DNA from 3 places in the Butyrivibrio sp. FC2001 genome. Region 2 is predicted to be linked to each of the others. Evidence: predicted binding sites of a transcription regulator. Region 2 holds the regulator's gene; each other region holds the start of a gene.
What was found. The regulator HrcA, encoded in region 2, represses chaperone genes, less so after heat shock. The targets are predictions, from matches to a motif close to TGTTAGCACTCNNNNNNNNNGAGTGCTAACA.

Region 1: G601_RS0103505 (Hsp20/alpha crystallin family protein) is a predicted target of HrcA. The motif match lies at 4,449-4,479, and genes of this name have one in related genera.
Region 3: clpB (ATP-dependent chaperone ClpB) is a predicted target of HrcA. The motif match lies at 8,425-8,455, and genes of this name have one in related genera.

What each region holds. Positions count from the first base shown of each region.
Region 1 covers NZ_AUJH01000004.1:308,499-318,402, reverse strand. The annotation lists gene G601_RS0103530 (leucine-rich repeat protein) at 202-1,851, shown strand; gene G601_RS26005 (hypothetical protein) at 2,145-2,285, shown strand; gene G601_RS0103520 (hypothetical protein) at 2,931-3,143, shown strand; gene G601_RS25645 (LURP-one-related family protein) at 3,389-3,832, shown strand; gene G601_RS0103510 (hypothetical protein) at 3,940-4,428, shown strand; gene G601_RS0103505 (Hsp20/alpha crystallin family protein) at 4,604-5,050, shown strand; gene G601_RS0103500 (dihydrofolate reductase family protein) at 5,225-5,905, shown strand; gene G601_RS26000 (hypothetical protein) at 5,942-6,118, shown strand; gene G601_RS0103490 (fibronectin type III domain-containing protein) at 6,277-7,902, opposite strand; gene G601_RS0103485 (hypothetical protein) at 8,138-8,482, shown strand; gene G601_RS0103480 (hypothetical protein) at 8,618-9,103, shown strand; gene G601_RS0103475 (hypothetical protein) at 9,090-9,362, shown strand; gene G601_RS0103470 (leucine-rich repeat protein) at 9,808-9,904, shown strand, end outside.
Region 2 covers NZ_AUJH01000003.1:258,108-268,011, reverse strand. The annotation lists gene dnaK (molecular chaperone DnaK) at 1-503, opposite strand, end outside; gene grpE (nucleotide exchange factor GrpE) at 545-1,213, opposite strand; gene hrcA (heat-inducible transcriptional repressor HrcA) at 1,235-2,266, opposite strand; gene G601_RS0101155 (DUF6465 family protein) at 2,414-3,013, opposite strand; gene G601_RS0101150 (pyridoxal phosphate-dependent aminotransferase) at 3,105-4,301, opposite strand; gene G601_RS0101145 (glycosyl transferase GT17 family protein) at 4,364-5,314, opposite strand; gene G601_RS0101140 (glycosyltransferase family 2 protein) at 5,304-6,359, opposite strand; gene G601_RS21460 (DUF5672 family protein) at 6,356-7,123, opposite strand; gene G601_RS0101130 (glycosyl transferase) at 7,197-8,240, opposite strand; gene asnB (asparagine synthase (glutamine-hydrolyzing)) at 8,296-9,904, opposite strand, start outside.
Region 3 covers NZ_AUJH01000014.1:47,912-57,815, reverse strand. The annotation lists gene G601_RS0108335 (YveK family protein) at 1-113, opposite strand, end outside; gene G601_RS0108330 (CpsB/CapC family capsule biosynthesis tyrosine phosphatase) at 166-891, opposite strand; gene G601_RS22495 (CHASE2 domain-containing protein) at 992-2,809, opposite strand; gene G601_RS0108320 (MBL fold metallo-hydrolase) at 2,815-3,630, opposite strand; gene G601_RS0108315 (FecR family protein) at 3,655-4,824, opposite strand; gene G601_RS22490 (cyclic nucleotide-binding domain-containing protein) at 4,877-5,371, opposite strand; gene G601_RS0108305 (DUF4250 domain-containing protein) at 5,580-5,762, opposite strand; gene clpB (ATP-dependent chaperone ClpB) at 5,762-8,353, opposite strand; gene G601_RS0108295 (HdeD family acid-resistance protein) at 8,641-9,318, opposite strand; gene yihA (ribosome biogenesis GTP-binding protein YihA/YsxC) at 9,339-9,904, opposite strand, start outside.

The DNA of each region.
Region 1 (9,904 bases), on a different contig from region 2:
TGCGGAGTTATCATAATAAAAATGCTTTGATTATTATTTTAGAAGTATTTATAATTGTTTTTTGAGATTTGGGTTTAGATGAGTGGGGATTCGTTATGTCTTTCTTTTTGAAAAATCTAATTAATTGCTAAGTCAGATATATCACCAAAATCCTACTTATATAGTAACTGTTGAGTTTTGAATTTTTTGTGGAGGAGTGTAATGAAAAAGGGATTCTTAATGTCTTTTGTTGTGGGAATGATTTTATTATTATGTCCCCTTAATACGCATGCAATGGGAGGATCAGAAAGAGATGTATCTACGAATTACAATATTGTTAAACAATTGATAGACAAGCAAGTTCATCCATCACTAACGCAAAGTCAAATAGATGAGTACTATGAACACTTCATGACAAAATCGGATTGGAGACCAGGACAGGTTTTCCCATATCCGAATGCTGGAAGTAATGTCGATACTATAAGTGATGGTAAATATACTTATAGCATTGGCTGGAAAAAAGGCTGCTATGCATATTCGAAATTTATTAATTGCGTAGTCCATGGTGGAACTGGCAAACAAAGCTCATCAGCTAAAAAGAATTCTGGAGGATGGAATACGCCAGAAGGAATAAAAGAATTGATTACCAAGAAAGCTCAGTTTGGAGAACATATAGTAATTAGCGATGTACACTCCGTAACCTTTCTTGCATGTGATGATAATGGTATTTATGGTCTTGAATTTTGGGAAAACAAAGGCTCACGAACACATTTAGTATATTATACATACGAGGGTTTCGCAGAGGGCGCAGGACAACATAGTGTATTTATTTGGGATGCTGAGACAGCTGAAAACATTTTAGGTTCGCTAGAAGTTTCAAATCCGAGAGTTGTAAATCTAAATTCAGACGGTTTTGATATAGCATTTGACTTAAAAAATGCTTCGGGGCGTACAGATTTGCAGTGCAATTGCTGCTTAGTAATATGGTGTGATAGTGATGTTTCATGGAAAGGTGATTTAACATTTGTATACAATGAAAGTTTTTCGTACGATGAAAACATTGCGTATGCTCATTTTGCTTTTGGGGATGACTTGACGCCAACATATATTACAATAGATGGTAGGTGGTATGGACGCTTTTTATGTTTACCAAGAACAGGTATAGAGCGCGGACCATATTTAGAATCTATAAGTTTAGGGTATAAAATACCTGGGAGAAATGATCAATATTGGGATGATTTCTATTTTTCATCCATGTTTATTGACATTAGATCTCAATTAAAGGATCCTAAGGAAGGTGAAGAGGTCACAGAATCTGACAATGGCGGAAATACGAATCCAGATGATACGCCTATTGGCGATGAAAATGCCAGCAAAGACCCTAGCAATGCGGGAAATAATCAGGCAAATGTACCTACAGTTAACACTTCACATGCAAAAAAGATTGGTGAGACATTTAATCTTGCATATAGGAATTATAAAGTAGTTGGTGATCGAGAAATATATCTGATAGGTGTATCCAAAAAGGATAAGAAAGTTCATGTCGGAGATGAAATGACAATTAACGGCATAACCTATCGGGTTACAGGTGTCGCTGCGAAAGCCTTTAAAGGCAATACCAAATTAACAGAAATTACGATAGGAGAGAACGTAGAGGTCATAGGCAAGGGGGCATTCCAGGGATGTAAGAATCTAAAAACAATAAAAATAAAGGCTCGAAATCTTCGTCTTGCTTACAAGAATTCTTTTGCCGGAACTAATAAGGAAATGAAAGTCTGGGTAAGGTTCAAAAATAGACTTAAGAAATATAAAAAGCTAATAGCAAAATCCGGGGTTTCAAAGAATACAAAGTATGCATTTAAGAAGTTTTGAGTTATGGTAAAGATATTTGCTGTAAACATGTAGAGTCCTTAGGAAGCAATTGCTTCCTAAGGGCTTTTTTGAAGATAACTTTCAACAACAGCTGTTTTTGTCACATTTGCTGATGGGAAATTTCTACTCCCTTAGGGTAAAATTGACCTACAGGACGAGGAATTACATCACCTTTCAAATATGGATAAATGAGGCCAGACGGTGCTGAGCGAATGCCCAGTATTGTCTGGTCTCGCCAATTAATGAGGCATGCCATATAATGATGGGAGAGAATATAAGGTAGGAGATCCAAATTGGCAAGAGAACTGACAGAAGCTGAAAAGACTGAATACAACACTATGGTAGAAACTGCAAAGCAGCTCAATATCTTCGGTGAGGAAGAGGAGCTGGATGCAAAGGATTTTGTAATTGATGCGATAGAAGAGGATCTATAACCCCAAAGCACCGCCACCGGGATCCTGCCACAGTGACGGTACCTTATAGGTTTCCTTTTGTATTCATTTTTGGTTTCCTCCTCTATGCTTATATAGTAGCAGGGAATGAAAGAAAATAAATTAACCAGTTTGGGAAAATAATAATTTATATTTTTCTATAAATGTGAGAAGGGATGTATGCCATGGATTCAGTATATATGGATAAAATTCAAGAATCACGCTCGAAAATGTTCTAAACTATGCGCATATAATGGTTTTTGAGGGAATGGTTTGGCGTGTATTTGGGGGAGAGTGTCAAGGGAAAACCCGTGGCTAATGAAAAAAATATGAAGCATAAGAGTTGCAGCTAATCAGTTATCCTGTGGTATCTACTTAATATCAGGGTGCGTATTTAAAATACGCGCTCTTTTTTTCTGTATTTTTGCGGCGGTCAGACAAAATTTGCCCATAGTCAGTCCCAAAAATGAAACAAATGCATCAGTTCTCTATATTTTTGCTTTTTTAAGGGTGTTTCGCGTTTGACATAGTGTGACTTTTGCCTTATTTTATGCGGCTTTCTGCCCTTTGGAAAAACCCAACCGAAAATGAAACATAGATTGTGGTATGCTTTTTTTAATGATTGAATATTTTAGGAGGTAATTTTGTATGTGTGATGGAGCAGAGAGATTTGAGGATGTGTTCAGGAAGGATGCACTTAGAGGAGGCCTCTGGGATGATAAGTTTATTGAGGATCTGTCAGCTTTGCCGTTTGTTAATGATGTTGAACGGACTGATACCGGTATCCGTTTAGAGTTTATCAAGGAAGCTTTTGAAGTTGATCCCAATAGATTCTGCAGAATGGGATCCGAGAACCAGTAAACATCTGTAATGCGAACGAGCCCTTATAATTCAAGGGCTCGTTTCATATATGCTATTGTATTGTTCGGGTAAAGGATTCATCACAGAAGAGAAAGGTGAGGTTATGAGCACCGAGTGCTGGGAAATACGCTACATCTAATCATAAGCTTTCATTACAAAATAAAGAAATTGTTATATATTACTGTTTAAAAGACCGAGAGCTATCACTGACAAAAGAACATATTATTAGTTGTGTTCTTCAGAATGTGGTATATCATGCTGAGACCAAATTTCCTTCGATTCATGACAAGACCGATGTGTATGATGCATCCGGTAACAGGTTAGCCCACATAGAAAGGAAGTTTTTTACTCTCCATGAGCGCCACTTTGTAACCATGACAGATGGGGCATCCTTTGAAATATCAAATGAGATTTTGCATATTATCAAAGATATTACGAATATCGTAGGTCTAGGCTGGCAGCTCAAAGGGAATATCCTGGGACTAAACTTTGAATTATATGATGAAAATGGAGAGATCATCGCTGTTATATCCCAGAAGATGCTTTCCATTCATGACAAATACTGCATTGATATTTATAAACCTGAACATGAAAAATCTGTTGTTGCCATTCTCATTACCCTTCAGCACATGATAAAGGACAGGGAAGCTACAGCAAGTACTTCATCATCAGCAGGTGCATCTAATTAAATCTTATGAGGTCGGATTTGCGAGTGATATCGGAGTCCGACCTTTTTGTATGTTATAGTTGTGATTGGATAAAAAAAGAATGTGAATAAAGGATTTAAGAAATGCATATGAAAAAGGTGCTAAAGAGGATGGGGCTTGTTGTAATTACGGCATTTAACCTTTTGCTCATATTTATAATATTAAGATTTTTATGGTATTTTCCCTCTTATTACCTTCATCTGGATTTTTCTCAGAACTACAGAAAAGTGGAGGGTTATGAAGACATAGTATTTACTTGCAATGATAGCGCATACAGTCGGACATTCTGTGGGCTTTCAAAAAATGCCATCGATGTAACTGGACTGGAGAAAGAACAACACGAGTCAGATGAAATATATGAAAAGCTTAGGAGCCTAGTAGGCGATGATTACTATATCGACCAGTACGTTCTGTCTCCTGATGAAGATCGGATTCTTTATGAGGAGATGCATCCCTGGGGAGCAGGTGCTCCGACAGATGATGAGGATATCTATTTTAAGGTTGTAGACCTTAATGATGGGAGCATAGTTACTCTATTTAAAGGACCTCAGCAGTTTTTCGATATTTATTGGAAATGATATAAAAAATCCTATAAGAAAATTAGCACTCTACTTGACAGAGTGCCAATTTGGTGTTATACAATATATAGAACAAAGGAACAGAGAAGACCATAAGGACTTAGGTTCCCTAGATCTGAACCCTCCGTCCCAATGCTCAAAAATAAATGTTTTTGATGCAAAGGAGGAAAAAACTATGTTAGCACCTAGTATTTTTGAAGAAAATCTTTTTGACAATCTGTTCAATTTCCCGGATTTCAGAGAACTGAACAACATGGAGCGGAAGCTTTACGGACGTCACGCCGACAGGCTGATGAAGACTGATGTTAAGGAAGAGGATAACCAGTATGAAGTTAGTGTTGATCTTCCTGGTTTTGCCAAAGAGGATATTAACCTTGAACTGAATGACGGATATCTTACAATCAGTGCTTCAAAGAACATGAACAATGACAAGAATGATAAGAAAGGACGTCTGATCAGGCAGGAGCGATACAGTGGCTCGATGCAGAGAAGCTTCTATGTAGGCGACCAGATCACAGAAGAGGACGTAAAGGCAGCCTTCCATCACGGAGTTCTGACACTTACCATTCCTAAGAAAGAACAGGAAAAGCTTCCTGAAAAGAAACATATCATGATAGCTTAAGAGCCAATAGGCTCCACATAATAAGAAATCTCCTAAAAGGCATCCCGAGACCAATCACCTCGGGATGTTTTTTGTATTATGATTTTCACGACAAATCAGCGCAAGAAAAGTCGGGTAATACTCATATTCTCGGATTAAACTAATAATATAAATATCAGAATGAGGTAGGAACATATGAATATACCAGTTACAACATTATTTATGCTAATGTCAGTAGACGGAAAAATCAGCACCGGATCAACTGATAACATGGATGTGGACAGGGATTTTCCTGAAATGGAAGGACTAAAAGAAGGACTGCATCAATATTACGAAATAGAGCAGACTACAGATTTGTGGTCATTTAATACCGGGCGTGTACAGGAAAAGATGGGAGTCAATGAGAAACCTATGCCCCCTAAAACACCTGTATCCTTTGTGCTTTTTGATAATTCCCATCTTACTGAGCATGGAATCAAGTACTTTTGTGAACTATCAAAACGGTTCGTGTTGATAACAACAAACTGGGAACACCCTGCTTTTAAAGTGAAAGCAGATAATTTGGAGATTATCTTTCAGGAAAACTTTTTCCTTGAAAAGGCTCTAGTGGACTTAAAGGAAAAGTATGGATGCGAAAGGCTTACTGTTCAAAGCGGCGGTACTATGAATGGGATGTTTCTTAGAAATGGGCTCTTTGATTTCGTGGATATTGTTGTAGCACCGGTCCTTATTGGAGGGAAGAATACCGCTACACTGATCGATGGAGATTCGATAACAACGAAAGAGGAACTTGGCAAACTCGGGATACTTAGGCTTACCAGCTGTGAAAAGCTTGAAGATTCATATCTAAGATTAAAATATGAAGTGGTGAAATAGCCTTGGACAGGCAGATTAATGAGGGAATCCGGGTTCTTGTTAACAGAGACTGGCGAGACGACAACAAGGACGCTTTCATCGAATATAGCAAAGGATTATCCATACCTTGAAGCGCAGAAAAGAGCCTTTGACAGGGCACTGATATCCTTCCTGCAGCTGGACATAGGTGAGGGCAGGGTATTTGCTGACAGTGAGGCGCTCCCTCAGACATGATGAGCCTATATGGGCAGTATAGGAGCTGAGAAAATGGTAATGATTTTCTATGAAAAAAAGAGAGAAGTAACTGGCTGTTTCAGCTAATTACTTCCCTTTTTTCATGGGCTGACTATTTCACAACCCCTTTCTTAACGATTTTATAGTAATTCCCAGGTTTATTTGATTTTAACGCGTTTTACTCTGCTCCACTTAGAATATACTTTACCCTGATCAGAGTTCTTATAGGATCGAATTCTGATATAGTAAGTCTTCTTGGATTTTAATTTTTTGACGGTCAGGCTGGTCTTTTTAGCACCTACCGTCTTTTTCTTTGCCGATTTAAAATCTTTGCTTGTTCCATACTGAACTTCATACCCTTTAATCTTGGAAACCTTCTTAAAGGTTACGGTAAATTTCTTTTTTTCAGCTTTGACTTTGCTGATTTTAACAGCTTTGATGGAATTATCAATTTTATCTTCTTCTGTTTCGGTAGAAGAAGTAGCAGTTACAGTACTGGAAGGGGTATTTTCAGTTGATGCCGTCTCACCAGTTGAAGGGCCTGTTTCACCGGAAGAACTGCCGGAATCTGTCGGATAATCCCTCTCTTTAAAACCATCAACATCTTTTGAATTAGCTTCCAGATAATCCCAGCAATTATCCGGATTAAAGGTATAATCTGATTTTGCATATTTTAATCTGATTCTATAAATATGCCCGCCATTTTTCGCAGTTATAGTCCTGCCTTTGGATAAAAAATTAAGTGTCCCTTCCCATTTAGTCCCTGCATTATCGGTATAGTCACCATACAGATACATTTCGCCCTTGTTTTCACTATTTCCAGCGATATCATTGCATGTATAATTACCTTTAACAACAACTCGGCCACTTTTATATACACTAAATATAGTGTGTGGGTGGTTGTATCTGCTTTTGCTTGTGTGATATATTAGCAAATCTCCATTTACTATAAGATCACCATAAATCATTGCAGGAGAATCATCGATAGTTAAATTACCATTAACAATTAGAGTTTCCTTATCTCCAATTTCAAATTGAGAAGTTGTCAGGTCACCATCAATTATTGTTTTACCATCATATGCCTTAGCTATTCCAAACATAGATGAGTACAGTTTTTTTCCAGGACTGGATAGTGTGACTGTCTTTTGACCTAAGAGCCCTGTGGCATTTATATACTTTGTAAAGATTATCTTATTACATTTTTCTAGATGTATAGTATGTATACGGGTCTCTTCATCAAGATCCAGAGTCTGAGTAGTTGGACTTGTTAAATAAAGATCGCCAAAAATTATTTCCTTTTTAACCTTAATATTGCCGTTAACATGGAAATTTGCAAAGAACTGCTGAATTGGAGAGTCTACAACTAAGTTTCCTGCTATAGTAGTACCAGAACCAAAGGTGGTATATTCTGCAGAAGATGTAACATATTTACCAGAAACCAGTTTCTGTATCCTGAAGTCTTTTCCTACGCTAACCTGAGAATTCAGGCCAGTATTCATTTTTCCTTCTTCCAAACGCAGATTGCCGTTAATATCAAGCACTGCATTATAATTCAGGGCAACATTACCTCTGGAAATAAAATCCTTCTTTACAGTTAGTTTCCCGTTAATTTCTACCGTGCCTTCCACCGTCAGATTGTCAACTTCCTGGACTCCGTCAACCTTCCAGGTCTCACCTTTTTTTACAATCTTGTCTGCCGCTTTAACATTAATGCCTGGTAACAGGCACAAAATAAACAGCATAGATAAACACAGTAATAGCTTTTTAATCATTTTCCCACTCATAAAACCTTTTTCCTTTCTCCCTTTTTGTGAAATTTGAAAGCTCCCATATATTTAGGAACATTTTACACATAATAAGATTTTATTACTGTAAAAACTGATTTACAAGTGCATTGTGGGGTGGTGTGTTAATTCACATTGCCTTTTTATTAACGGCTTTTTTGTCATATTTGGAATAGATGGTTGCAGTTTTTTGGAATCAGAATAAGGAGATTCAATAAAAAGGCCCTATAATGATATGATTAGTGATGAATCTGTGATTATAACTGAAGAAAATATAAAAGACATAAAGATAATTTCTGAAGGAGATTCTTATAGATTGGTTCTTTTTCTTGACAGCGAAGGTACAAAGAGGATTTATGAGGCAACAAAAGAGCTTTCAGAAACAGGTGGAAAAATAGGAATTTGCGAAGGACCATATCTTTATGCGGACCTTAATATATTCTTCGTAATTAATTCAGACCAAATAAATGTATTAACATTTGAAACCCTAGAGGAAGCAGAAGAACAAAAAATGTATATCTTATCTGGAAAATTGCCTTATGAGCTAGATGAAATAGAATCATATTCATATAAAAGGTAGAAGGGGGAGTAGAGATTTACGGGAGTCAACAAGGGTACATGCAATGTTTATGTTTATTCGATGAATGGGCTGTGTAAGAAAGTAGCTGTAACGGTTAAATAAACCTATAAGTTATTTTATTGAGGATGAGAAAATATGAATAAGGTAAACCTCAAAATAATATCGATAATAATGATGTGCTGTATTTTCTGCTGCTTTTTGACAGGATGTCCATCCCCTGCGGATGAATCCAAGGAAGCAGAAGGACATGTTAAGCAAGCGTTACCTATTGTAGAGGAAGCGCTTAATCAGGCATATCCCGATGCTGTTCTTGATAGAAAATCATTTCACGGAGTTAGTGGCATAGAAATCGGACCGGATCATGGTCTGACAGACTGGGTTGAAGGTCAGTATAAGGATGGAGGAATCGAAGATGTCCTGATTAATGTTAAAACTCGGAAAATATATACAACAGAAGACCAGGTTGCAGTGAGCATATATGCAATGAAACGGGCATATGGACTCTATAATGCTGATTCAGGAAATATGTATGGAAGTGTCGAATTTGATTTTGAGGCTCCTTATTGCAGTGAGAGTGATAAATACGGTAATTTCCCAAATCATGAATATGCTTCCGATTGATTCAGTTGTAGATGATAATTTCATGGATGAGCTACTGGATGGCTCGGAATATCACAAAACATATAATTTGCTTGTTGATGAAGATTTTGATATGAGAATCTTTGAAGAAACCGATTTTAGTCCGCTGGGGAAAAATGTTCGGGTTTATGTTGAGCAGCATGACAAAGAGTACCTTAAACAAATGAATACTCCGGGATTTACATTTGAACCAGGAGCAGAAGAGCCAATAGCTATTTTCGATTCAGATGATGATAACTGAATGGAGAAATCATTATATCCATTCGCAATTATATGTTCCATTGGTGGCATGGAGCATTAAGTCGAAGTAGTTCACTAAAATTTTAATAATCGTTTCACCGAATATGTCTATAATATAGATATAAAAGATTTTTATTTACTCCCTGCTGCAGCTGAAATGTGCTGCAGACCTGTCAAGCATACATCTCCTGTCCCGTGTTAACGGACAACAAACCTCTGCTAGGAGTTAAAGTTATGCGGCGGGGGAATCGTCCTCAGCGTTACTTTTCTTCTTGAACCGGCTGTCTATATAGCAGCCGGTTCCAATTTTTTAAAGCAAGAAGGAATTCGAAAAAATCTGCTAAATTTAAGCCTGCACTCTTCATATATAAATCACTCTTTCAAAACAGCTCTTATGTGTATATAATATCGATAGTATTTTTGAAATTCTATTTTTGGAGGGGTGTATGAAAAATAGTAAATCAATTATTTCTTTTATTCTTGCTGTATGCATTTCTTTATGTATGCTGTCTGTTCCGATTCCGGCACGTGCCGCAAGTTACC
Region 2 (9,904 bases):
TAAACCATGATCTTCTGCTCTTTTTCGTTATCAAGACCGTATGCAAGAGCTGCTGCTGTGGGCTCGTTGATGATACGCTTTACATCAAGACCTGCAATCTTACCAGCATCCTTAGTAGCCTGACGCTGAGCATCATTGAAGTATGCGGGTACTGTGATTACTGCCTCTGTTACTTTTTCGCCGAGATACTGTTCTGCGTCTGCCTTCAGCTTCTGAAGAATCATAGCTGAGATCTGCTGAGGTGAATACTTCTTGCCATCGATTGTACGGCCGTTATCTGTACCCATATCTCTCTTGATTGAAGAGATTGTGTTCTCAGCATTTGTTACTGCCTGACGCTTAGCGGGCTCACCTACAAGACGCTCGCCATTCTTTGTGAAAGCTACGATAGAAGGTGTTGTTCTTGCACCCTCTGCATTAGCTATAACTGTGGGCTGACCACCCTCCATAACAGCTACGCAGCTGTTAGTTGTTCCTAAGTCGATACCTATGATCTTACTCATTTTTTATTCCTCCATATATAAATCTAAATGATTGAATTGTTTTATCTAGCAACGGCAACCATGCTGTGTCTAAGCACTGTGTCGCGGTACATATAACCCTTCTGAAGCTCCTGTGCTACGAATCCTTCCTCGACATCTTCGCTCTCAACCTGCATTACAGCGTTGTGGAAATTAGGATCAAATTCCTTTCCTACAGCTTCGATGGGAGTAACACCAAGATCCTCCATCTGCTTCATGAGCTGCTTGTATATCATGTTCATTCCATCTGCAAAAGCGGAATTCTTCTCTTCTTCAGGGACTGCAGCAAGTCCTCTTTCGAAGTTATCAACAACAGGAAGAATCTTTTCAAGTACATTTGATGCTCCCTGATCGAACATCTGAGATTTTTCTTTATCGGTTCTCTTACGGAAGTTCTCAAACTCCGCAACCTGACGCAGATATTTGTCCTGCATCTCCTCAAACTTCTCTTTGAAGGGATTCTTCTTTTCTTTTTTACCGAAAAGACCTTTCTTCTCGCCTTCGCCGTTCTCAGCGCCTTCAGCACCTGCTTCTGCGCTCTCAGCAGCGGCAGCCTCTTCCTCAGCGGCCTCGGCAACCTTGTTTGCAGCATCTGCAACCTGTTTTGCCTTCTCAGCTACTTCCTGCTGAAGCTCCTTTGATGTCTTCTTTCCGGACTCTTTATTAACGTCCTTCTTTACTTCCTTACTCAATTTAAATACTCCTTACTGGTTCTACTCTTTTTTATATAAATCATCCAGCGCTCTCATCATATTCTTAAGCGCCCCGACAACTTTGTCATAATCCATTCGCTTGGGTCCGATAATACCTACCGTTCCTCGCATTCCTTCACCCAGGTCATAGGTTGCAGTCACGACGCTGCAGTCCTTCATGGACTGAACCGGTGACTCATTACCGATGTAAACCTGAATTCCTGTCTCCTCTGATGAAGACTGAAGAGCATTCTCTACGATACTTGTAAGATCGCTCTTATCCTCAAAGGTAGTAATAAGATCACTTGCTCTATCCTTATCAGCAAGCTCGGGATATCTGAAGATGTTATTGGCGCCGCTGGTGTAAATCTGAAGATCCTCATCCTCTGTAATTGCTTCACCGGCTGTATCCAGTATCCTGTCGATTATCTCGCTGTGTATTCCCGCCTCCTGCTTCATGGCGGTTATAAGTCCCAGGTTGATATCCTCAACCGAAAGACCTGCAAGTCTGGTATTGAGCAGGATGTTGAGCTTAAGCATATCTGCTTCGGAAAGCTCCTGCTCCACCTCTATCATGCGATTCTTGATCACATTACCTTCTATAACAATAGTGGTAAGGAGATGTTCCGCATCCACTCTTGAAAGCTGAACGAATTTAAGCTTGTTCCTGCGGATCACGGGTGCTGAGATCATTGAAGCGTAGTTGGTATCGACCGCCAGGGTCTTGGCAACCTGCTTAAGGAGCTTATCAAGCTTCTCTTCCTTATCAAGAAGCATCTCCTTCATATTCTCAACTTCCTGTTCCTTCTCAGCCAGCATCTCGTCTACATAAACTCGATATCCCTGGTCTGAAGGAATTCGTCCCGCGGAAGTGTGGGGCTGTAATATAAGTCCCATCTCCTCAAGATCTGCCATCTCATTTCTGATAGTGGCAGAACTGAGATTCAAATCCGTATATTTTGAAATAGTTCTGCTGCCGACAGGCTCGCCTGTCTCGAGGTAATTGCGAACAATTGCATGCAGTATTTTCTTTTTCCTGTCATCCAGTTGCATCAGATTACCTCCTTTTTGTTTTGTGTTAGCACTCATTAAGGTTGAGTGCTAACATCTTCTGAGAATAAATTACCACTATAAATTCCTAATGTCAATACAAAGAAAAAACCCCGAGGAATAATCCTCGGGGATAATATGCTCACACAATTATAAGTTGAATTCAGCGTGAACTTCGCCGTTAACAACAAAATATACTTTTCCGTCCTCAGGCTTAACATAAAGCTCAAGAGTCTTGATCTCGGAAACTTTTCTACCCATGTCATACTGCCAAACGTTCTTAGCATTCTCAACGAAGGTGTCATAAGTAACACTCTTGTCTGCGAACTGAAGAACGATATTTGTCTTTGTTGCAGCAGCCTTTGTAGTTGTAGCCTTCTTAGCAGGTGCCTTTTTAGCTGCAGGTTTCTTTGCTTCGGGCTCAGCCTCAGCCTTCTTGGTCTCAGTCTTCTTTGCAGCAGCCTTAGTAGCTGTAGCCTTCTTAACAGGTGCCTTTTTAGCTGCAGGCTTCTTAGCTGCGGGCTTCTCTTCCTTCTTCTCAGCAGCCTTTACAGGTGTTGCCTTCTTAACAGTAGTCTTCTTTGCTGCTGTCTTCTTAGCTGCAGGTTTCTTTGCTGCCTTAGCCTCTTCCTTCTTAGCCTCAGCTGCATCTACAGTCTTTGCTTCTTCTTTCTTTTCTGCAGCAATTACCGGTTTCTTGATAGTCGCAATCGGCTTTAAAGCTGCTTCTCTCAACTTGTCGTCAGCCATATCTCCCTCTCTTTCACGTAAGGAACGCATGCTTTGCGTTTTTGCAAATTTATCATTACGTTTTTGAGTTTAGTACAAATTCGAAAAAAAGTCAACATTTATGCGCATTTAGACCAATTTCGATTCTGTCAAACGCCATTTTAAGCACTTCCATGGATGATGCAAAGGAAATTCTCAAGAAACCAGGCGCAAAATAAGCACTTCCGGGCATCGCTGCAACGTGGTGTTTTTCCAAAAGATACTCACAAAGCTCCGTATCCTTTTCGATAACTCCATAGCCCTCGTATTCTTTACCGAGAAAATTTCTTATATCAAAGAACGCATAAAAAGCGCCCTGGATCTCGTGACTCACAACGCCAGGTATCTTTGAAAGTCTCTCCTGAACGTAATTCCTTCTTTTTTCAAACTCTGCTGTCATATATGCCACGCAGTCCTGAGGGCCGTTTAAAGCCTCAACAGCCGCATATTGGGATATACTCGGCGGAGTTGTGGTAGTCTGACTCTGAACCTTGATGGAATTGGCTATCACATCGCGTCTTCCGCATACGTATCCAAGTCGCCAGCCAGTCATGGAATAGGTCTTTGAAAAACCGTTAACCACGATTGTTCTGTCCTTCATCCCTTCTATAGAAGAAATACTGAAGTGACGACTTCCTTCAAATATTATTTTTTCATAGATTTCATCGGAAATAACAAAGATATCTTTGCGGACTGCGATCTCCGCAAGCCCCCTGAGCTCCTCCTCACCATAAACCTTACCGGTGGGATTGTCGGGAGTACATATAATGACGGCCTTGGTGTGCTCGTTACAAGCATCCTCAATAGCCTTAAGATCAAGTGAAAAATCATCGTTTCTGCCTACCATTACAGGAGTACCGCCTGCAAGGCTGACCATATCGGGATAGCTGACGTAGCACGGTGTCGGGATAATTACCTCATCACCCTCACCGGCAACAGCACAAAGCGCAGCAAACAACGCCTGCTTCGCACCAACCATGACAGCAACCTCATCCATTCCGTAGGTGACGCCGTTGTCCCTGCGGAGCTTCTCTATAATCGCCTCTCTTAAAGGCGCAATTCCATTTCCAGTCGTATACTTCGTAAAATCATCCCTGATAGCCTTTATCCCGGCCTCCTTGATATGCTCGGGTGTTGGGAAATCAGGTTCTCCCACATTAAGTGAAACGATGTCCTCGCCCTTACGCTTCATCTCCTCCACCTTGGCAAAAAGCGCGGTGGTCGGCGAAACCCTGAGGCTCGACATCCTTTTGGATAAATTTGTGCTCATAATACCACTCCTCCGGTTAACTCCTCGTAGCCTGATGGCAGCTATGCTCTGCCTCTGCTACCTTACTTCAGCATCCTCCTCAGCTTATGATAAGCTTTTCTGCAAAATCTCCCCACTGTGATATCAAACCTGTGATACAGCCTTGAAAAAGCTGTAATCTCAGGCATAACCAGGAAGTCATATTCCCCAATATGCTCCCTTAAGTACGCAGGGTATGTGTCATCTATCTGAACTCTTTCGAATTTTGCATCTCTTCCAAATATATCCTGACCAAGCACCAGTCTGTCCATGGTCTCTGCAAGTATTTCTCTGTCGTTGTACTCCTGATGAGCCGCAGCCTTGACCTTAACGCCAATTCTCTTGGCGGGATTCGTCTCGTGATATCCTCCCATGTAGCCAAAATGCCAGCCGCCATCCGCAACTCTCACTGATCTCTCATCAGTAGGTGGTACAAGATCTCTTAATCTGACTATTCCTTCTCCCGGAATATTATCTATAGAAGTTATCTTTGTGCCGAGCCACTTTCTGTCCGGTACCGCAATCTCAGGAAAATCTCCTGTTATCGACAAAAGCTTTCCCGACTTTTCCTCCATATTAAAAAAGCCATAGAAGTTTCTCTGTGCCAGGTGATAAACCCTGCTCTTATCGAAGTTCTTTATAATATCTTCCAAAACCTTAGGATTGGGAATCTCATCCACATCTCCCAAAAGGATTATGTCATCCTCTGTCGCTCCGACTCTCTTTAAGCCCTCCTCCAGATAGTTTTTCTGGAAATAGTCTCTCTCGTGAGTCAGCGCTTCCTTGGGTGTGTCCGTTACAACCACGTATTCTATGCGGTCAAGGTAATCCTTGTAGAGCTCCTTGTTTTTCTCAAAGCAGAGCTCCTTCTCCTCTCCCGAAAAGGTCATGGTTGCTTCCTCGATTATGAATTTATCAACATACGGGCTGAGAATATTCAGTCTAAGCTTTAATATATCAACCTCATTAAAAAACGGAATACAATCATATACCATTTTTTCTGATCCTCGCTTTAATATAGGACTTTAACTTATGCTTAAGACCTGAGCGAAAAAGCCTCATGTCTGCACCCTGCTCCACCTGAAGCCCGTGTACGAAAACATCCTCCTCAGGCGCCCAGTCAGGCAGCTCCAGCAGCGCGTATTTCTTATAAAAATCCGTCACCATCATTTTATTGATCTTTCCTTTTATATCTTTGGCAGGAAGATTTGAATAAATAAGCTTCTTCATTCCAATGGTACAGGTAAGAGCCTTTCTCTGCGTTATGATCTCATCATACTTATCGCCGCACCATTTATGGGCAAACTCATCAAAGGCTTCCCAGGCCCTTGCCTGATTATCAAGAAACTCCTCGTGGTAGCTTCCTGTAAGTCCTTCCTCATTTATCCTGTAAAGATACAGTATGCGGTCAAGATATGCAATACCCTTTGCCTTATCAATTATGGCTGCAGTCTGCAAAAGATCCTCTCCGTGATTTAAGCGCCTTCCATCAGATAGGCAGGTCTCAAGGGCAAGCTCCCTTTTTATACACTTATTCCACATTGCATTAAGGGAATCCCCACTGCACATCAGCCTGTGGAAATCCTGCCTGTTGTCAGGCCCGTAGATCATATCCTCTGAAAAAGGGAAATTAAACATCCTTCTGTCAGGCGTATGAAGCTCGGCTGCATTGTAAAGGATAACATCAATATCATCATCTTTGGATGAATACTTTTCTATTGCAGCCTGAATTTCACTAATAAGCTCAGGCACCACCTTATCATCAGCATCCATGAAAACAATCCACTCTCCGGAGGAAAGCCTCACGCCCTCCTGCCTTGCTTCGTAAGCAGATACCTTCCCCATGTGAACACTTTTCACACAGTCATTTACTGCTGCGTATTCATCACATATGGCAGCACTGCCATCCCCGGATCCGTTCTCCACAAGGATAACCTCCATCTCAGTATCGCCAGGAAGCCTTTGCGAAGCCACTGAGCCTACCGCTTCTCTTATGTAGTTTTCAGCATTATGAACAGGAATTATTACTGAAAATTTCATGTAACCTTGTGCTCCCTCTTCCATTTCTCGGATCTTCGCCAGAAAAGCAGCGGTCTGACAGCACGTTTAAATCTCTTCTTGGGGCTGTAGAATCTTGGATAGTTCTCATTTTCTCCCCACCATTTATGGAAGATAAATGGCTCTATGCCCTTATTTTCAGGAAGCGGATGCTCCCTTCCAAACTTCACTGCCACATCCAGGGGAGCCCACTTAAGACCGTGCTCCTCCATCTCATTTTTGCAGTAGCAGCAAAGGAAAATATCTTCATTATAAAAACCGTCGTAAACCTTCTCCCAGGGCAGATTATGCTCCACGGGATAGGAAAGAAGCCTCTTGGATCTTATAGATACGCTGTTACCCACGCGGCATATCTCACCGTTTTTGTCACGGTAGGCATAATCATTCTTAGGAAGAGGCCAGGGCGAACCTATATAGTCATACTTCAAAAACTCATCCGACCAGTTTTCCGGATGAATGACAAAACCATCCGCATGAACTATCAGCACAAAATCGGTCTTGATGTGCCTTCCCAGCTCGTAGACCATTTTGTAGTTGAATTTATCTATGTTATCAAGCTTTGTTGTAAAGCTGAATCTGATGTCCTTTGGAAGGTAAAACGGCTTTTTGTCCGTAATAAGAACAGCATCGCCGAACTCTATGTCCCGCATGCTGTACTTCATGGCCTGCACCGTCTCATATACATCAACGCTTGTCATCGCTGCGATAGTAACATTTGGAAGTCGCAGCTTTTTTCCTTCACTCACAATAAAACCTCATCTGGCACAAAGCGCCACCTCATTTATAAAAAGGCTTAAATCATTCTATCTTTTAATTACATTATTTCCCAAAGGTCTTAATAAGACCTGTTCTTCTTCCAAGAGATCTCACAATCTTCCAGAAGAAAAATCTTCCGTACAGAAGTCTTCTCTTTATATTCTGGAAAAAGACAGTAACCTCTCCCGGTCTCACATTCCTCTTAGCATAAAGCGCAGAATTCTTTTTGTACTGCTCCAGTTCTGCTCTGCACTCGTCAGCTGTAAAAAGTCTTCCCTTCTTGTCCTGATAGGTAAGGAAGCTGTATATATTCTGCTCAGAGGACCAGAAGCCATCAGAGATATTGTGTCTTGCCCAGTACTTAGGTGCAATCGCATACTTAAGCTCCGTGCTGGACATAACAGGCATCATCGCAAAGGAGGAATTTGACAAAATAAGGTACCTTGCATTTTTAATGGTGACGTAATCCTTACCCATATCAAAATGATGACACTCATACTCAGGAAGTACCTTTTTCGCTGCCTCCTCATCCTCTGTAACTATCATGAACCTCATATCGGGGTTCACCTTTTTCATATTCTCAATTGCGTTAAGCCAGTACTTCCTGTCCAGGAAAAGCTCCGGGCAGCTTGTGTATTCTCCGCCACGCATATTGATTATGCAAAGATCGTCCGATGTATACTCATAGGACTCAGCCTCTTCTTTTACATGGAGCCAGTCCTTAATCTTATGTCTGTACTTCTCAAAATAGGACTGATCCTGGAGATTCCCGTAGATCAGTGTATTATCCTCAACATCAAAGAGCCTCGGGTCCGCACCTGATATGTAGCATCCATTTGTCATATCGTGAACGGAATTACCCATGTAAAGTCTGTCATCCTGCTCTGTAAAAATCGTGAACTTTTCCATGTCCTCCCTTGGAATTTCCTCCCCAAGGTCGATATCCATAAAGTACATTCCCTTATTTGAGTGGAAGACATTGCCCACCTGTCCCGGATTAACGAATCCGAAGGGCACTCCCTTTTCCTCGGCAAGACATCTTGTAACTATATAGAAAAACAGCTGGTTTCCCAGGCCGTATCCTTTTATAAATTCTGTTCCTATCATATTTATATCCTTCTTACAGATATCCCCTCATCCGTCAGCCCCCAAGGAGAAGGCTTTACTTCTTTATAAACTCTTCTTCATACCACTGCTGGAACATCAGTATATACCATATCTGAATACGGTAAATTCCGCGCTCGGTGAAGTCTGTCCAAATTTTCTCAACAACATCAGGATCAAGAATACCCTGCTGCCTGATCTTTTCCTTATTAAGAAGTCCCTCTGCCCAGTCGCGAAGCTCGCTCTCCTTAAGCCACTTCTCAATCGGAATTGAGAAGCCCTTCTTGGGGCGTTCCATCATCTCCCTTGGAACATAGCGGTAAAGCACATCTCTAAGAACCTGCTTACCAACATTTCCGTCACGGAGGTATTCTACAGGAAGTGTCCATGCGAATTCAACCACATCCTTATCCAGCATGGGGACACGGGTCTCAAGAGAAACCGCCATGGCAGTCCTGTCCACCTTCACCAGAATGTCATCGGGATGGTAAACCAGCATATCCATAAGCATGGTCTCATGGTTCACTTCATTAAGAAAACCGTTTTGAAGCTCAGTATATTTATAGGGAAGATTTCCCTTTTTAAGCGCGATCATCTTGGTAAGAGGATCTGTCTCATGCTCCATTCTGTGGAGATCAACCGGTCCCTCAGCTCCAAGGAGCGTACCTTTTATCCTGTAAATTTCCTTCTTAGAAAGGGGAGAGCCAAGCACCATGGCACTTGCAGCCTTCCTGATGGGATACGGAATGCCATGCATTTTACCCCAGATTCTGCTGATGGACTCATAGGACGTATATCCGCAGAACAGCTCATCTCCGCCGTCTCCGCTAAGTGATACCGTCACGTGATCCCTTGTCATCTTACTTACAAGATAGGTAGGAATCTGTGATGAGTCAGCAAAAGGCTCAGCAAACATCTTCGAAAGCTTTGGAATCACAGCCTTCGCATCCTTTTCAGTGATATACAGCTCCGTATGCTCTGTTCCAAGGTGCTTTGCAATCTCAGCTGCATAAACAGCCTCGTTGTAGGCCTTATCCTCCATACCTATAGTGAAGGTTCTAACCTTACCTGGCTGTAAGTCCTGCATCAGTGCAACAATCGTACTTGAATCAATACCTGCTGATAAAAATGCTCCAACCGGAACATCTGCAACCATCTGCCCTTTTATGGACTCCTTAAGAAGTCTCTCGAGCTCCATGGAAGCTTCCTGCCTTGTGCCCTTAAAGGGATTGTCCTGCCCTCTCTTTGCAGTCTCCTTCATTGACCAGTAGACCGTCTCTGTGGTTTTCAGAGTATTAATATCTATTGTTAAAAGAGTACCTGCCTCGAGCTTATTTATTCCTTTATATATAGTGTAGGGTGCGGGAATATATCCTTCCGTAAAATATATATCCAGCACATCTGTATTTATCTCATTATCGAATCCGTCTACAACACGAATGCATCCAAGATCTGAAGCAAACCCCAGAGCTCCTGCCACATTTCCGTAATAAAGCGGCTTTTCACCTACTCTGTCCCTTGCAAGAGTAACTGTTCCTTCCTTAGTATCATAGACAGCTATTCCAAACATTCCCTTGCACATGGAGAGAGCTTCTTTTGCTCCGTAATACTCTATAGCTTCAAGAAGAACCTCCGTATCAGAGCTTCCCCTGAAATCAGAATCAGTA
Region 3 (9,904 bases), on a different contig from region 2:
AAAAGACACAGTAATGCAAAGAACACTCCTGCGCTTAAGATAAGCCAGGCACGTCCGATCAGAACTGCAAACAACTCACCCAGATTAATTTCAATAACATCATCTTTTCCCATACAACCCTCATAAATATATAATAATGTTAATCTGTCTGAACCCTATTAAGTTCTATATTACTTCGTTCCTAAGTACCTTCATTGCATTGTCATGAAAAATCTTCAGCGCGTACTGCTCTCCGAATTTCCCTTCCACATAATCCCTGCAATCAAGAAGATGTGGTGCTCTGGAGCCATTGTCATGAGCATCGGTTGCAACAAAATGTACCATATCCCGCTTCAATAATTCTCTGGCAAAATGCCTTATTCCAAGTCCATACTTCCCCATTACGCTGTTGGCATTCACCTGGATGTATATTCCCATATCAAGCAGCTCATCGACATACTTCACATGCTTGGCCATATCCGCATAGCGCTCAACATGAGCCAGTATCGGCATGTATCCCGCTGACTGAACCGCATACAACGCATTATGTATGGTCTTATACATATCCGTGGGATGGAACTCTATAAGCACGTATTCCGAACCTGCAAGAGTAGAAGCTCTGCCGCTTTCAAGCTCTTTAACAGTAGAATCGCTGTAGTATATTTCATTTCCGGGGAAAAGCTGAACATTGATGCCCTTTTCGTGTGCCCTGTCCATAAGCTGCGCAGTGTACTCGATCAGATGATCCGGACGTACATTGTGATGCATAGGCTTATGATGCGGCGTCAGGATCATGCCCTTGGTACCCTCTGAAATCGCAGTCTTTAGCATAGCCAGACTGGTCTCAATATCAGGTGAGCCATCATCCACGCCGGGCAATATATGGCAATGAATATCAATTGATGGAACCACGAAAAACTCCCCACTACAACTTGTACTTATACACAATATATTTTACAACATGTTGATTTTTATAGCAATAGTGCACAAAAGGAGTTTTTTATGATTACACTCATTTTCTTATAAGCTCATCTAATGTTAAAATTTCAAAACCATCGGCCTTCCCTTTGAGCTTTATAGAATCCCCAAGAGAAGTCACCTTTGCTCTATCACCAAGAATATCCGCAACCGCCCTTGAAATAAGAATTTTGCCACCAGGTGCATTTGCTTCAAGCCTTGCTGAAGTATTTACTGTATCTCCAATGGCTGTATAGTCCATTCTTCGAGGCGCTCCAATATTACCAACAACTGCAGGACCCCAATTAACTCCTATGCCAAAAGAAACTGTTCTTCCATACTTTTCCAAAAGCTGCTCTCCAAGAGCCTTTGAGCCCTCTACCATATCCATGGCCGCACAGCAGGCAAGATACACTGGATCTTCTTGGGAAAGAGGCGCATTCCAAAATGCCATTGTACAATCTCCCACAAACTTATCCAGTGTACCATGATTTTTCATAATACACTCTGTAGTCAGAGTCAAATATGAATTTATTATCTCCACAACAGTAGGAGGATCCAAGCTCTCACTCATTGTGGTAAAACCTCGGATATCCACAAAAAGAACAGCTATATCATGCATCTTCCCACCGAGTTCAAGAGCAGATGTTCCTTGCTCCAAAAGTTGTTTCATTATCACAGGATCCACATAATGGCCGAACGTATCAGCAACTTTTCTTTTCTCATTACTTGTCTTTATATAATTAATCGCAATGGATACCACAAACAGTATGCTTACAAAAAGAGGTATCCAAAGAACATGAAGCACTATACCGCCTGTATGGTACAGCAAGTATGCTAACAAGATAGTCCCCAAACAAACGATTATTTCTCCGACTACAGAATGCAATACTTTCCTATCATAGAAGAAAATAAACATAACGAAAGTAATAAAAAATAACAATACCAGTTGAAGGGCTTTCGATGCCTCTATCGGATAAAAACCGTTTCGAAAAGCTTCAACCAGATTTGCATGAATCTCTATCCCATATGTCGGAGCAGCATGGTCAATCGAGGTCCGGTATTCATCCTGAAGCCCTGCTGCATATGGTCCAATAAGCACAATTTTTCCTGCAAAAAAGTCCGGATCAACTTCACCATAATAGATATCCGAGGCTGAAATAAAATCATAGTAAGCACCACCTTTTCCAGTGAACGGTATATAAAAAAAACCTTTTATTGTCGGTGGTTCCGGATTTACCGCAATACCTTTTACTTCACAATACTTCTCATAAATAGTTCTCGAAAAAGACTTTACCGTCCCTTTTCCAGGTACATCTATAGCTAGGAGTGCATGCCTTATTATCCCATCCGAGTCCGCCATTGTATTTATATGTCCAGTATTGGTAACCTTAGCAAGCTCTGGAAATGGTTCATCATAAGCCAGTACTTTTCTTTTTTCAGCATAAAAATTGTCACCAATTTCAACAATTCCTGAGCCATAGGTAGCCGCTGATGCTGTAACAACATTCTCCCCAAAATCAGCAACATTCGCAAGATAACTATCATTTTCAGGACTCGCACTCTCGCCCACATAAAGAACATCTACTGCTATAACTGCCGGTTTCTCCTCTCCACTATTTAAAATGGAAATTACATCTGCCATAATATCTCTTGACCAAGGCAAAGGTCCTATCTCTTGAAGAGCCTTCTGATCAATGCCAACAACAACTATTTCTCCATCTGTAGCCTTCTGCTTTTGATATACTGCATCAGACACAACTCCATCCGCATAGTTCAGTAAACCGGAGTTTGCCATAAACACAAAAAGTACAGCGACAGTCATTGCCGCTATACTTATTATGATTTTTTTCTTGCTTTTTAAACATTTCATATATATTAACCCAATATGATTTTTTCACCAGCCCTAGCAAATCTAATATTCTTATCCTGCGTTTTCCTTTCAAGGTTATGAATAGCCTTATCATCTCTAAAGGGATCATGATGTATAAAAAGTGTCTGCTTTACACCTGCTAAACCTGATAGTTTCGAAGCCATTTCAGGCGTAGAATGTCCATACCCTATTCTTTTGTCATATTCTTCCCTGGTATACTGAGCATCACAAAGTAGCAAATCTGCTCCCTTTGCAAATTCTACAATCTTATTGTCAGGCTCCTCAGACAGCTCACAGTCTGTCAGGTATACAAGCTTTTTCTCCCTATATGAAATTGATAAACCGAGATTACCTCCCGGATGGCTGACTTTTATTCCGTCAACAGTAATATCACCGCCCTGATCTTTTATTATCAATGGCAATTCCAAATCCACATATTTAAAATCCGAAGGATATTCCGCTATAGTCAATGGCCAATATGGCGGAGAGTATGCCTTTTCTATCTGAAGATCAATTGATTTACCCCTTTTCTTTTTTCCATAAAGTGTTATAGTTCTATTCTTCTTTGATAGTTCAGAGAAAAAGGGAAGTCCAATAATATGATCAAGATGAGGATGCGACAATAAAACATAAATGTTTTCCTTATCATCCAGATTAGGGGCATTGATTATGCCTGTACCAGCATCTAAAAATATTACCTGATCTCCTGCTTCTACCATATAGCAGGACGTAGCGCCACCATATTCGTTATATTCACTACCACTTACCGGAATTGAACCACGTGCTCCAAGAATGGTAAGCGTAAACTGCGCATTAATCATTTTATTACTGAGCCTCATAATTCGTTAATGTTGATATGCGGATGCTGACGGACTTTCTATTTTATCCTTTTTGTCGTCATCTTTTTTTTCATCGTCCTTATTGCCATCATCTTTATTTCCGTCGTCCTTATTTCCCTCGTCCTTTTTATTATCTTCCTTCTTTTTTTTATTCTTCTTATTCTTCTTTTTTGACTTCTTTGAAGAATCAGATGATGAATTATTATTCCCATTAGTTTGTGAATCACCCGGATTACTATTATTTTCCTGATCATTACCATTTGAAGGTGATTCACTAGGCTGGTCATATGCTATGGGAAGCTGATATATACGATTATCTAAATTATTGCCAGGATTGCTGTTAGGCTTTTTGTTTGATTTACCGTTAGTTTTTGCCAACCTGCTTCCTGCTTTACCTTGATCTTTTTTTAACCTTGCGGTTACAGTCTCATAAGACAATTTTCTAAAATCAAGACCGCTTTGTTGAAAAATTTTTTCTGTTAACTCCTTATCATTATATAATTCAAGTAGTGCAAAGCCTTTTAGATCACTTATGCTGACTTCACTTGTTTCAACCCTCAATCCCGATGAATAAAAGTCTGCTGCCTGCCCTGCTATTAACATTACAGTTTTCTCTTCACCTGTAGCTATGTTTTTCATTGAACACTGAAGGCTTCCTTCCAAAAGGCATACCTTCGTATGCTCTGCATCAATATCTTCTATCTGGGCACATGTACCTCTAATCCCCATTGTCATGGAGGATGTTTTTATATTAAATTCTTCATCGTCAGTCAAAGGTTCTGAAACATTAAAAAACAAATTTCCGGAATCAAGTAAAGCTTCGTATTTTGTCCCAGTCTTTCGTACTTCCAATGAACTTTCTGCATCAAGCTTAACTGCCTTTGTGTCGTCAAGACTTATATATGCATAACTCTTTTTCTTTGTGCTAATCTGGTTGCCGTCGTTTAATCTCATTTTCTCCATTACAGAGATTGCTTTTCCTTTATCGTCCGATACTCCAACAGTCCCCTCGTATTTTTCCATCCTCATTATATTTGCAGCATCAGTTTTCACCTCAGCAGCGTTAACATCTACTTTTGCATACGAAATAAATACAAAAAGCACAAGGGCAATCAAAATGAATCGCCTGCCTGCGCTAATAAAACAAATGTCATGGTATGATTTTTCTCCCCTCATAACAATACCTTTCTCAAAAAAATCTATTTATATTGCAGTCTTCATTTAGAATCTACTTATTTTCAGCAAAAGCCTGCTCCACATTCTCAAGAGCCTTCCTAAGAAGCTTACTTGCATCTTCTCTTGAACAACCATTTTCAATTTTCTCAATAGTCTGTTCTACTGAAGCTCTAAGCCCCGAATTGGCTTTTGTTGTCACTCTCAACCTATCGCTTGTATGTTGCATAATTTGGACAACTCTGGAAGGTTTAGCTTTAAAATAAAGACTGAGAGTCTCCCATGTTATCACAGCAAGAACTGTAAACTCAGATAAAGATACTGCTGTTGCCGAACGGGGAAGGCCTTCAACCATTCCCATTTCGCCAAATACTCTGCCAGCGCCAATTTCTGCAATCTTCTTTTGCTTATCAGTTCCGTAGTTCAGGAAAATACCAACCTTTCCCTTCTGTACATCATACATACAGCAGCTGTCATCGCCTTCATTGAAAACTACCTGCCCATCTTCATATCCTTTAAGGTTTGTTATAACGGTATGTTTATCAGTCATAAGTACTCCCATCGCACAATCTCAGTTGAATAGAAAATACTGTAATTCTTTTAATTCTATACATAAATGATACAACTATTGCGAATAATTGATTATTAAATTTACATAAAATCGTTGACTTATCTCTTTATTAAATAAAACAAAAACCTCAAATGGTTATTTTAAGCCATTTGAGGTTTCTGTATTTGTATGCCTTTTACAAAATGCATCAGACAAACTGATTAGCGTCAGAGCTGTAGTTATATCCTATGCCTTCAAGTTTGGCAATAATTGAGCTTATTTCTTCTTCACCAAGAGATAATCCTTCAGCCAAGTCTTCAAGACTATTATAATTATCTCTTAACTGTGTATTAATATAACTCAACAGTATCACCGGATCCTTTGGTATCATCATTCTCCTTTCACCGCATGGGCAACCAGCGCATCACCTTCCACATCGATCTCGATAGTGTCGTGAGGCATAACCTTATCCTCCAGGATAAGCTTTGCTGAAAGTGTCTCAACATGCTTCTGCACAAATCTCTTAACGGGTCTTGCACCATAGTTGGCATCGTATGCGTTATCTGCTACAAACTGCTCTGCAGCAGGAGTCAGCCTGATGCTTATCTCTCTGTCTGATAATCTTCTGTTAAGATCATCCACGATAAGCTTAACTATGCCACTGACATTATCCTTTGTCAAAGGCTTGAACAGAATCATTTCGTCAAGTCTGTTCAGGAACTCAGGTCTAAAGCGGGCGTGAAGCTCATTCATGGTCAGTTCCTCAGCTTCCTTGCTGATGGTTCCATCCTCCTCGATTCCATCAAGAAGATATGGTGCACCTATATTAGAGGTCATGATAAGAATAGTGTTCTTAAAGTCCACTGTTCTTCCCTGAGAATCGGTAACACGGCCATCATCCAGAATCTGAAGAAGAACATTGAATACATCAGGATGTGCCTTTTCCACTTCATCAAAAAGTACAACTGCATAGGGTTTTCTTCTTACAGCCTCTGTCAGCTGCCCACCCTCCTCGTATCCTACATATCCGGGCGGTGCTCCGATCAGTCTGGACACGCTGAACTTCTCCATGTACTCACTCATGTCGATTCTGACTATATTATTTTCATCATCAAAAAGTGATGCCGCAAGGCTCTTGGCAAGTTCTGTCTTACCTACACCTGTAGGTCCAAGGAACATGAATGAACCGATAGGCTTTCCGAGATCCTTTATACCTGCCTTGGATCTCATGATTGCCTCTGAAACCTTGGTAACCGCTTCGTCCTGTCCGATAACTCTCTTGTGAAGCTCATCCTCAAGGTGAAGTGTTTTATTTCTCTCACTCTCAGTAAGCTTTGCTACAGGAATACCTGTCCATCTGGAGATAATCCTTGCTATCTCTTCATCGGATACTCTCTCATGAACAAGGGACATATCCTTTGAGCCTACCTTCTGCTCCTCTTCGTCCAGCTGCTTTTTCAGTTCGGGAATCCTGCCATACTGAAGCTCACTTGCCTTCTCAAAATCGCCTCTTCTCTGGGCAATCTGAAGCTCGTTGCTGGCGTTCTCTATCTCTTCACGGATAACAGCGAGTCTGTCCACCGCTTCCTTTTCATTGGTCCACTGAGCCTTCTGGTTATCAAAATCAGCCTTAAGCTCAGCCAGCTCCTTCTGAAGGTTTTCAAGACGCTCTTTACTTAAGGAATCATCTTCCTTTTTAAGGGCCGTTTCCTCAATCTGCATCTGCATGATCTTTCTATTCATCTCATCAAGCTCAGCAGGCATTGAATCCATCTCGGTTTTAATAAGGGCACAGGCTTCATCCACAAGGTCTATTGCCTTATCGGGAAGGAATCTGTCTGAAATATATCTGTTACTTAAGGTTGCAGCGCTGACAAGAGCTGAGTCCATAATTTTCACACCATGATAAACCTCATAGCGCTCCTTAAGACCTCTAAGGATACTGATGGTATCTTCAACAGTAGGCTCTGAAACCATAACCGGCTGGAAACGTCTCTCAAGTGCCGCATCCTTCTCGATATATTGTCTGTACTCATTAAGCGTGGTAGCACCGATACAGTGGAGCTCTCCTCTTGCAAGCATGGGCTTTAGCATATTACCTGCATCCAGCGCGCCGTCTGTTTTGCCGGCACCCACAATGGTATGAAGCTCATCTATAAAAAGAATTATCTCTCCGTCAGATTCCTTCACATCCTGAAGGACAGCCTTAAGTCTCTCCTCAAATTCGCCTCTGTACTTGGCACCTGCCACAAGGGAGCCCATATCAAGTGAAAAGATCTTCTTGTCTTTTAAGTTCTCAGGCACGTCACCCTCTGCAATTCTCTGGGCAAGAGCCTCTACAACCGCAGTCTTACCTACACCGGGTTCACCAATCAGAACCGGATTATTCTTTGTCTTTCTGGACAGAATTCTTACTACATTTCTAATCTCGGCATCTCTGCCAATTACAGGCTCAAGCTTCTGTGCCTTAGCCTTTGCCACAAGCTCTGTGCCGTATTTCTCAAGGGTGTCGTAGGTCGCCTCTGGGTTATCGGAGGTCACCTTCTGGTTGCCCCTTACCTCTGACAGGGCCTGAAGGAATCTGTTCCTGTCTATACCAAAAGCCTGGAATATATTTATCATCTCGCGGTTCGGATAATGAAGCATAGCGAGGAAAATGTGCTCAACAGACACATACTCATCTCCCATTGCCTTCATCTCATCCTCGCTCTTAAGAAGCACTTTGTTAAGGTCAGCGCCCACATAGGGACTTCCGCCCTGGACCTTGGTTCTCTTCTTTAAAGCCTCATCAACTCTGTTTAAAAATACAGTATTATCAATTCCCATCTTCTCAATAAGCTTGGGAACTATACTATCCTGTATTGTCAGAAGGCTGTATAAGAGGTGCTCCTGCTCTATCTCCTGGTTGCCATAATCAAGAGCCACCTTCTCCATATTCTGAACTGCTTCAATTGATTTTTGTGTGAATCTATCTATCTTCATAACAGTTACCTCACTAAAAAACGTTTCGGCCGCTTACAATAATCTTTGTTCTACAACTGTTATAACACGATTATTAGCACTCGTCAATAGTGAGTGCTAATTCTTTTTTTCGAAAGAATGTCGCTTGCGACATTCTCGCGCCGAGCGCGGTTGCTGAAGGCAACATATTCCTATCGCGCGAGTGCGCATCCATAGCGGAGCGCTTTTTATGATATAGGAATTTCGGAGAAATTTCCTATATCATAAAAAATGCCGCAGAAATATCGCATTCTACGGCATTATCACTATCAGTTTATTTCTTTACCCTCAACATCGATTATTTCTTTGTCGACTATTTTTCTCTGGCTCTCCTGATCAAAAGAACCGGCAGGTGCTTCTTCCACATCCACCACGGTAGCCTCTCCATCAACGATATTTTTCTGAGCCATCTTATCAACCTTATGTATCCTTGATACGATCCACAGATTGGAAATACCATTATAGGCAAGTGCAGCACCGATTATCTGTACAATATACTTCATGGTTGTAACAGGATTCAGCACCAGGTAAAGTCCGCCTGCCACAGTAAGTACAGCAAGAATAAGTGCGATCCACCAGTTTCCATACTTACTTCTTCCAAGGCTCAGGGTCTCTCCAAGATTCATTAGACCCGAAAAGAGCATTATCACACCTGCAATAACAGGAATAATGGATTCAAAAAAGTGCGGATTGAGAAGTATCCATACACCAAGCACAGCTATAACCAGGCCAAATCCAATAGAGCTGTTCCTCGCGATAAGTCCCTGATTCTTGGAAAACAGGCTGGTCACAATGGATATAACTCCCGCAGCAAGTACCACGCCACCGATCACCTTGGTAAGCAGATTAAGTGTAGTCCCCGGCAAAAATATCAGCAGAGCACCAACCGCTATAAGTATCAGGGCATCCACCAGAAAATTAGTTTTTAACTTCACAAAGAATTTCATACCAAGCACCTCAAATATAATTATTCTTCAGTCTCTTCTCCTGTAGCACACTCCTCAAGAAGCTTATCCATAAGCTCATATATCTCTTCCCTTCCTGCCTTACTCTGCGCAGAAAAAAGAAGCACCAGACCATCCTCAGGCATTCCCAGTGTGTCCTTGATCATCTGAATATGCTTCTCATGCTGACTGGGCTTAATCTTATCTGATTTAGTAGCAATAATGATGGGATTAACTCCCTGAGAAACTATCCAGTCATACATCATCCTGTCATTGGCAGAAGGCTCATGCCTTATGTCTATGAGTAGGAAAACCTGCTTTAGCATCACTGACTTATTGAGATAATTCTCAATCATCTTACCCCACTGTTTCTTTACTGATTCAGGAACCTTGGCAAAACCGTATCCCGGAAGATCCACCAGATAAAACTCATTATTTATATTGTAATAGTTGATAGTCTGAGTTTTACCGGGCTCCTGACTGACACGGGCATAATGCTTGCGGTTCATTAAGCCGTTTATCAATGAGGATTTTCCCACATTACTTTTTCCTGCAAAAGCAAACTCCGGCTTATCATTCTGGGGGAGCT